DNA from 2 places in the Pseudomonas palmensis genome. Region 2 is predicted to be linked to the other one. Evidence: riboswitches for the same ligand, from Rfam matches in the RefSeq annotation. Region 2 holds a riboswitch; the other holds the start of a gene.
What was found. Region 2 has a riboswitch for thiamine pyrophosphate ahead of ACPRTJ_RS24680 (TenA family protein). Riboswitches for the same ligand answer to the same signal wherever they lie in the genome.

Region 1 (3,914 bases), 2.2 Mb from region 2:
GCTCGCGCATGCCCTCTTCTACCGCCACCTCGACCGGCTGGTTGGCGGCGTATTCACGCACTTCCTGGGTGATCTTCATCGAGCAGAACTTCGGCCCGCACATCGAGCAGAAGTGCGCGACCTTGGCCGAATCCTTGGGCAGGGTCTCGTCGTGGAACGAGCGTGCGGTGTCCGGGTCCAGGCCCAGGTTGAACTGGTCTTCCCAGCGGAACTCGAACCGCGCCTTGCTCAAGGCGTTGTCGCGGATCTGCGCGCCCGGGTGCCCCTTGGCCAGGTCCGCCGCGTGCGCGGCGATCTTGTAGGTGATGATGCCGGTCTTGACGTCGTCCTTGTTCGGCAGCCCCAGGTGCTCCTTGGGCGTCACGTAGCAAAGCATCGCGCAACCGAACCAGCCGATCATCGCCGCACCGATGCCCGAGGTGATGTGGTCGTACCCCGGCGCGATGTCGGTGGTCAGCGGGCCCAGGGTGTAGAACGGCGCCTCGTCGCAGCACTCGAGCTGCTTGTCCATGTTCTCCTTGATCAACTGCATCGGCACGTGGCCGGGGCCTTCGATCATGCACTGCACGTCATGCTTCCAGGCGATCTTGGTCAGCTCGCCCAGGGTCTCCAGCTCGCCGAACTGCGCCGCGTCGTTGGCGTCGGCGATCGAGCCCGGACGCAGGCCGTCGCCCAGCGAGAAGCTGACGTCGTAGGCCTTCATGATTTCGCAGATTTCGTCGAAATGGGTGTAGAGGAAGTTTTCCTTGTGATGCGCCAGGCACCACTTGGCCATGATCGAGCCGCCGCGGCTGACGATGCCGGTCACGCGCTTGGCGGTCAGCGGCACGTAGCGCAGCAGCACGCCGGCATGGATGGTGAAGTAGTCCACGCCCTGCTCGGCCTGTTCGATCAGGGTGTCGCGAAACAGCTCCCAGGTCAGGTCCTCGGCCACGCCGTTGACCTTCTCCAGTGCCTGGTAGATCGGCACCGTACCGATCGGCACCGGCGAGTTGCGGATGATCCACTCGCGGGTTTCATGGATGTGCTTGCCGGTGGACAGGTCCATTACCGTGTCCGAGCCCCAGCGGATGCCCCAGGTCAGCTTGGCCACTTCTTCCTCGATGGAGGAGCCCAGCGCGCTGTTGCCGATGTTGCCGTTGACCTTCACCAGGAAATTGCGGCCGATGATCATCGGCTCCAGCTCCACATGGTTGATGTTGGCCGGAATGATCGCGCGGCCGCGAGCGACTTCCTCGCGCACGAATTCGGCGGTGATCTCCTTGGGGATGCTTGCGCCGAAGCTGTGCCCGGCGTGCTGCTGGTCGAGCAGGCCGGCGGCGCGGGCCTCCTGCAGCTTCATGTTCTCGCGGATGGCCACGTACTCCATCTCGGCGGTGATGATGCCCTGGCGCGCGTAGTGCATCTGGCTGACGTTGGCGCCGGCCTTGGCCCGGCGCGGGTTGCGCACGTGGGCAAAGCGCAGCTTGGTCAGTTCCACGTCGTTCAGGCGCATCTGGCCGAAACTGGAGGACAGCCCGGCCAGGCGCTCGGTGTCGCCGCGCGCGTCGATCCAGGCCGAGCGCACATCGCCCAGGCCCTTGCGCACGTCGATCTGCACGGTAGGATCGGTGTAGGGGCCGGAGGTGTCGTACACCAGCACCGGCGCGTTGGCTTCGCCGCCGAAATCGGTGGGGGTGTCGTCCAGGCTGATTTCGCGCATCGGCACCTGGATATCGGGGCGCGAGCCCTGCACGTAGATCTTGCGCGAACGGGTGAACGGCTGCACGGACTGCTCGTCGACCTTGGCCGATTCACTCAGGTGCGCGGGGTATTTTTGTTTTTGGCTCATCACAGGCTCTCCAGACGGGTTGGCAGTCGGAGTGAACCTGAAAGGCACGGGCGCACCAGGGCTGGTGCTGTGCCGAAAACGGAAGATGCCACACCAGCCAAAAAGCTGAAATGACAATCCCGCAGCCGACACAAGAGGGCTCGCGGGAGACGAGCAATCTTGTTCCCTACGCAGGCGCTAACCTGATCAGGTTCAACGGGATCCGGAATTATCCGATCTCAGCCTCAACGCAAGGCACCCCGACAAGAACGCGCCCAGCATAGACCGGTGCGACGCGAAACGCCAACAGTCCAAGCACAAGCATGATAAAAGGCGCAAATAGCGGATTGTTGCAAAATGCCTGCGCAACTACACTCATCGGTTCAGAAATACTCAACCGTTCAAGGACTGCCCTATGCTGCGCAAACTTTCACTGGCCCTCGCCGTGTCGTGTGCTACCAACGGAATGGCCTGGGCAGCAGAACCGCCCCTGTCGGTACGCACCGATCTGGTCAGCGTGTATCAGGAAGCGGTGAACAACAACGCCGACCTGGCCGCTGCCCGCGCCGACTACGGCGCCCGCAAGGAAGTGGTGCCCCAGGCCCGTGCCGGCCTGCTGCCCAACCTCTCGGCCGGCGCCGAGATGATGAACAGCCGTACGAAGATCGATCACCCCTCGATCACCGCCAACCGCAGCGGCAACTCCTGGCAGGCCACCCTGGCCCAGCCGATCTTCCGCGCCGACCGCTGGTTCCAGTTGCAGGCAGCCGAAGCGGTGAACGAACAGGCGGCGCTGGAGCTGTCGGCCACCGAACAGAACCTGATTCTGCAAAGTGCCGAGAACTACTTCGCCGTGCTGCGCGCCCAGGACACCCTGGCTTCGACCAAGGCCGAAGAAGCCGCGTTCAAGCGCCAGCTCGACCAGAGCAACGAGCGCTTCGATGTAGGCCTGTCGGACAAGACCGACGTGCTGCAGTCCCAGGCCAGCTACGACACCGCACGCGCCAACCGCATCGTCGCGCAGCGCCAGGTGGACGACGCCTTCGAGGCACTGGTGACCCTGACCAACCGCGACTACAACTCGGTGCAGGGCATCGTGCACACCCTGCCGGTGCAGGTACCCACGCCCAATGACGCCAAGGCCTGGGTAGAAACCGCCGCAAAGCAGAACCTGAACCTGCAGGCCACCAACTACGCGGTCAACGCGGCCGAGGAAACCCTGCGCCAGCGCAAGGCCGGGCACGCGCCGACGGTGGACGCGGTGGCGCGCTACCAGAAGGGTGACAACGACAGCCTGGGCTTCAGCAACCCCAACCTGACGGGCCAGAACTACCGCGGCGACGTGGAGCAGACCAGCATCGGCCTGCAGCTGAACATCCCGATCTACAGTGGCGGGCTGACCAGCTCGCAGGTGCGCGAGGCGTACCAGCGCCTGAGCCAGAGCGAACAGCAGCGCGAGAGCCTGCGTCGCCAGGTGGTGGAAAACACCCGCAACCTGCACCGCGCGGTGAACACCGACGTGGAGCAGGTGCAGGCGCGCAAGCAGTCGATCATTTCCAACCAGAGTGCGCTGGAAGCGACCGAAATCGGTTACCAGGTGGGTACGCGCAACATCGTCGACGTGCTGGATGCACAGCGCCAGCTGTACACCTCGGTGCGCGACTACAACAACACCCGGTATGACTACATCCTCGACAACCTGCGCCTGAAGCAGGCCGCCGGGACCTTGAGCCCGCAAGACCTGAATGACCTGGGTCGCTACCTCAAGCCCGACTACAACCCGGACAAGGACTTCCTGCCGCCGGACCTGGCCAAGGCGGCGCAAGCCAATTTCGAAAGGCCCTGAAACAGCTTCGCCGGCAAGGCCGGCTCCTACAGGTGTTGCGCACCCCGTGTAGGAGCCGACCTTGCCGGCGAACAGGCCTCACGCCTTGAGCAGATTCCCCAGCCCATCCAGCAGGCGCTTCAACGCCCCCTGATTGGCCCGCATCACCCCGACCCCTGCCTCGCCCATCTTCAGTGCATCACTGGGTAGCTCGATCAGGCGCCGCACCTCGGCCGCCAGCCCCTGGGCATCATCCACTTCGCACAACGCCCCCGCCTC
Region 2 (3,914 bases):
TCGAGCGCGATTTCGTGCGGTACCAGCACGACCATGTGCTGGACGACATGGTGCGTGGCTTCGGCCTTGAGGTGACGGTGGAGCAGGCGCCGTTCGAGCCCGAGGCCGGCGCCTACCAGAGCGCGCCGCACAGCCACAGCCACAACGATCACCCCTTTGTTCGCGTGCCTGGCCACGCCCACTGATTTCGACATGGAGTTGCACGATGAAAAAGACCCTCGCGTTTGCCTTGCTGCTGATCGCCGTCCCTGCGTTCGCCCACCCCGGCCACGACAGCAACCCCCTGCAGGACGGGTTGCTGCACCCGCTCACCGGGCTTGACCACCTGCTGATGCTGCTGGGCACCGGGGTGCTGGCCGCCCTGACCGGGCGCACCCTGGCGCTGCCGCTGGCCACGCTGGCGGCGATGTTCGGCGGCGCGCTGATGGGCCATCTGTTCGGGGGCGTGATCGGCATGGAGAGCATGATCATCGGCTCGCTGCTGGTGGCCGCCGCGGCGCTGCTGCTGCCCAGCCGCCAGGTGCTGCTGGCGCTGGTCATGCCGGTGTTCGCGCTGTTTCACGGCTGGGCCCACGGCGTCGAAGCCAGCCCGGGCGCGTTCTGGGTGTTCAGCGCAGGCTTTGTCGCGGTCAGCGGCCTGTTGCTGCTGGCAGGCTATGGCGCCGGGCGCCTGTTGCGCCGTCACCCTGGGCTGCAGAAGGCCTGTGGCGGCGGCCTGCTGGCCGGTGCCGCCCTGGTGCTGGCCGGCTGATGAGCGCCAACCTGCAGTTGCTGCGCCTGCTGCAACTGGTCAGCGCCAACCTGCCGGTGGGGGGCTTCACCTATTCCCAGGGGCTGGAGTGGGCGGTGGAGGCGGGCTGGGTGACGGGGGCCGACGGCTTTGGCGCCTGGCAGCGCGAGCAGTTGCACGACACCCTCGGCCACCTCGACTGGCCGCTGCTGCAACGGCTGTACAGCGCGTGCCGCGCGCAAGATGCCGATGCGTTCGCCCACTGGAGCAGCTTTTTGCTGGCCAACCGCGAAACCGCCGAGCTGCGCCTGGAGGAACGCCAGCGTGGCAAGGCCCTGGCGCGCCTGCTCGATGGCTGGCAGCTGTGTCAGGCGCCGGCCTGGCGCAGCAGCGTCGAGCTGAGCCAGCTGGGCGGCATGGCCTGGCTGGCCGTGCACTGGCAGATCCCGCTGCGTGAGCTGGCCCTGGGGCATGGCTTTGCCTGGCTGGAAGGGGCGGTGATGGCCGGGGTCAAGCTGGTGCCGTTCGGTCAGCAGGCAGCCCAGACCCTGCTGCGCGAGTTGTGCGAGGAGCTGCCTGCGGTACTGGAGTGGGCGCTGGACGTACCTGATGAACACCTGGGCGGCGGCCTGCCGTTGCTGGCGATTGCCTCTGCCCGCCATGAAACCCAATACACCCGATTGTTCCGATCCTGAGGAAACTGCCATGCAAAGCTACCAGCAACCCTTGCGCGTCGGTGTCGGCGGCCCGGTCGGTTCCGGCAAGACCGCGCTGCTCGAAGCGCTGTGCAAGGCCATGCGCGATGACTACCAGATCGCCGTGGTCACCAACGACATCTACACCAAGGAAGACCAGCGCATCCTTACCGAAGCCGGCGCGCTCGAACCCGAGCGCATCGTCGGCGTGGAGACCGGCGGCTGCCCGCATACCGCGATCCGTGAAGATGCCTCGATGAACCTGGCGGCGGTGGAGGATCTGGCGCGCAAGTTCGGCAACCTGGAAGTGATCTTCGTCGAGAGTGGCGGTGACAACCTGAGTGCCACCTTCAGCCCGGAGCTGGCCGACCTGACGATCTACGTGATCGACGTGGCCGAGGGCGAGAAGATCCCGCGCAAGGGCGGGCCGGGGATCACCAAGTCGGATTTTCTGGTGATCAACAAGATCGACCTGGCGCCCTATGTGGGTGCGTCGCTGGAGGTCATGGAAAAGGACACCCGGCGCATGCGGCCCGAGCGGCCGTGGACGTTCAGCAACCTGAAGACGGGGCAGGGTTTGCAGGCGGTGATCGGGTTCATTGTCGAGCGGGGGATGTTGAAACCGGTTTCGGTGTGAATGCCTATCGCGGGTCAAGCCCGCTCCCACAAGGACGGCGCCAGCTCCTGTGGGAGCGGGCTTGACCCGCGATGGCATCGATGCGGTGCCTGCGCATTGCACATTGCCCACATCGCTGTATACAGTGTGCGCACCAAGGGGAGCCCCGGCAACGGGCTGAGAAACCGCTGGCATCTGCAGCGCGGTGACCCTTCGAACCTGATCCGGATCATGCCGGCGAAGGGATGGGATCTAGCGCCTGCCTTCTTTGCCGGTCTCACTGCGAGGCCGCTACATGACTGCCCCACGTTTCACCGAACACCTGCGCAAACAAAGCGAACCCACCTGGTCGGCCGCCGTCGGCCACCGTTTCGTCACCCAGCTGTGCGACGGCAGCCTGCCGGACCCGGTGATGGTGCGTTACCTGGTGCAGGACCATCGCTTCATCGACAGCTTCCTGACCCTGCTCGGCGCGGCCATTGCCACCGCCGACACCTTCGATGCGCGCCTGCGCCTGGCGCGTTTCGCCGGCATGATCGCCAGCGATGAAAACACCTATTTCCTGCGCGCCTTTGAGGCACTGGGCGTGAGCGAGGCGCAACGCACCGCGCCGGCCGACACACAGCCCACGGCCGGCTTCAAGGCGATCATGCGCCAGGCGGCGGCCACCCGATCCTATGCGGCAGTGCTGGCGGTGCTCAACGTGGCCGAGGGCCTGTACCTGGACTGGGCGCTCAAGGCGCCCAGGCCGCTGCCGGAAAACTTCGTGCACGCCGAGTGGATCACCTTGCACGACAACCCGGCCTTCGCCGACTTCGTCGCGTTCCTGGGCGCCGAACTCGACCGTGTGGGCCCCCAGGAAGAGGCGCTGAGCACCGATTTCTTCTTGCGTGCCGTGGCGCTGGAGCTTGAGTTTTTCGATGCCGTGTACCCACAGGGGGAGTGAACGATGGATATTTTCGACCGTTTGAAAGCTGCTGCACCGACCGAGTGGGCCAGTTACGTGGACCACAGCTTCGTGCGCCAGATGGGCCAGGGCAGCTTGCCCGAAACGGCGTTTCGTACCTACCTGGTGCAGGATTACCTGTTCCTGATCCAGTTCGCGCGGGCCTGGGCGCTGGCCGCGTACAAGAGCCGCCGGCCTTCGGACATCCGTGCCGCCCAGGCGGGGCTTGCGGCGATTCTGGACGAGACCGACCTGCATGTACGCCTGTGCGCGCGCTGGGGCTTGTCCAAGGCTGACATCGAGGCCGCGCCGGAGCACCAGGCCACCGTGGCCTATACGCGCTTCGTGCTCGATTGCGGCGCGGCGGGCGACTTGCTGGACCTGCATGTGGCGCTGTCGCCCTGTGTGATCGGCTACGCCGAGATCGGCCGGGCGCTGAGCCCCGACGGGGTGGCGGCGCTGGGTGATCATCCGTACCGCGAGTGGATTGGCGAGTATGCCGGGGAGGGGTATCAGGGCGTGGCTGCTGCAGCGCGCCTGCACCTGGACGAGCTGGCGGCGCGCAGCATGACCGAGCAGCGCTTCACCGAGCTGGTGGCGATCTTTGCCCAGGCGTCGCGGCTGGAGGCGGATTTCTGGCAGATGGGGTTGGCGGCGCGGTAGAACGGCGTGGCGCAACGGCGCTCCTGGCACCGAGCGCCGCTCGCGCGGCGCTTCGCCGGCATCCCATCGCGGTGACATTGCCCCTTATCAGCTAAGGTTGCCTGCTTACGCATGATAAGGACCCATCATGAACTACCTGCACCCGCAGCCCCTGCTGGCCACCTTGCTGCTGCTCGGCAGCCTGCCCGCCCTTGCGGCCTTGCCCGGCGCCCCGGCCTATATCGATGACAGCGACTACCCCGAGGCCGCCAAGCAACGCATTCT

Region 1: another riboswitch for thiamine pyrophosphate. It lies ahead of thiC (phosphomethylpyrimidine synthase ThiC); the one in region 2 lies ahead of ACPRTJ_RS24680 (TenA family protein).

The regions. Positions count from the first base shown of each region.
Region 1 is NZ_CP187958.1:1,734,422-1,738,335, forward strand. It holds gene thiC (phosphomethylpyrimidine synthase ThiC) at 1-1,831, opposite strand, end outside; TPP riboswitch at 1,978-2,083, opposite strand; gene ACPRTJ_RS07910 (TolC family outer membrane protein) at 2,226-3,656, shown strand; gene waaA (lipid IV(A) 3-deoxy-D-manno-octulosonic acid transferase) at 3,735-3,914, opposite strand, start outside.
Region 2 is NZ_CP187958.1:5,351,014-5,354,927, reverse strand. It holds gene ureE (urease accessory protein UreE) at 1-185, shown strand, start outside; gene ACPRTJ_RS24695 (HupE/UreJ family protein) at 206-751, shown strand; gene ACPRTJ_RS24690 (urease accessory protein UreF) at 751-1,425, shown strand; gene ureG (urease accessory protein UreG) at 1,436-2,062, shown strand; TPP riboswitch at 2,189-2,304, shown strand; gene ACPRTJ_RS24680 (TenA family protein) at 2,337-2,987, shown strand; gene ACPRTJ_RS24675 (TenA family protein) at 2,991-3,650, shown strand; gene ACPRTJ_RS24670 (M14 family metallopeptidase) at 3,778-3,914, shown strand, end outside.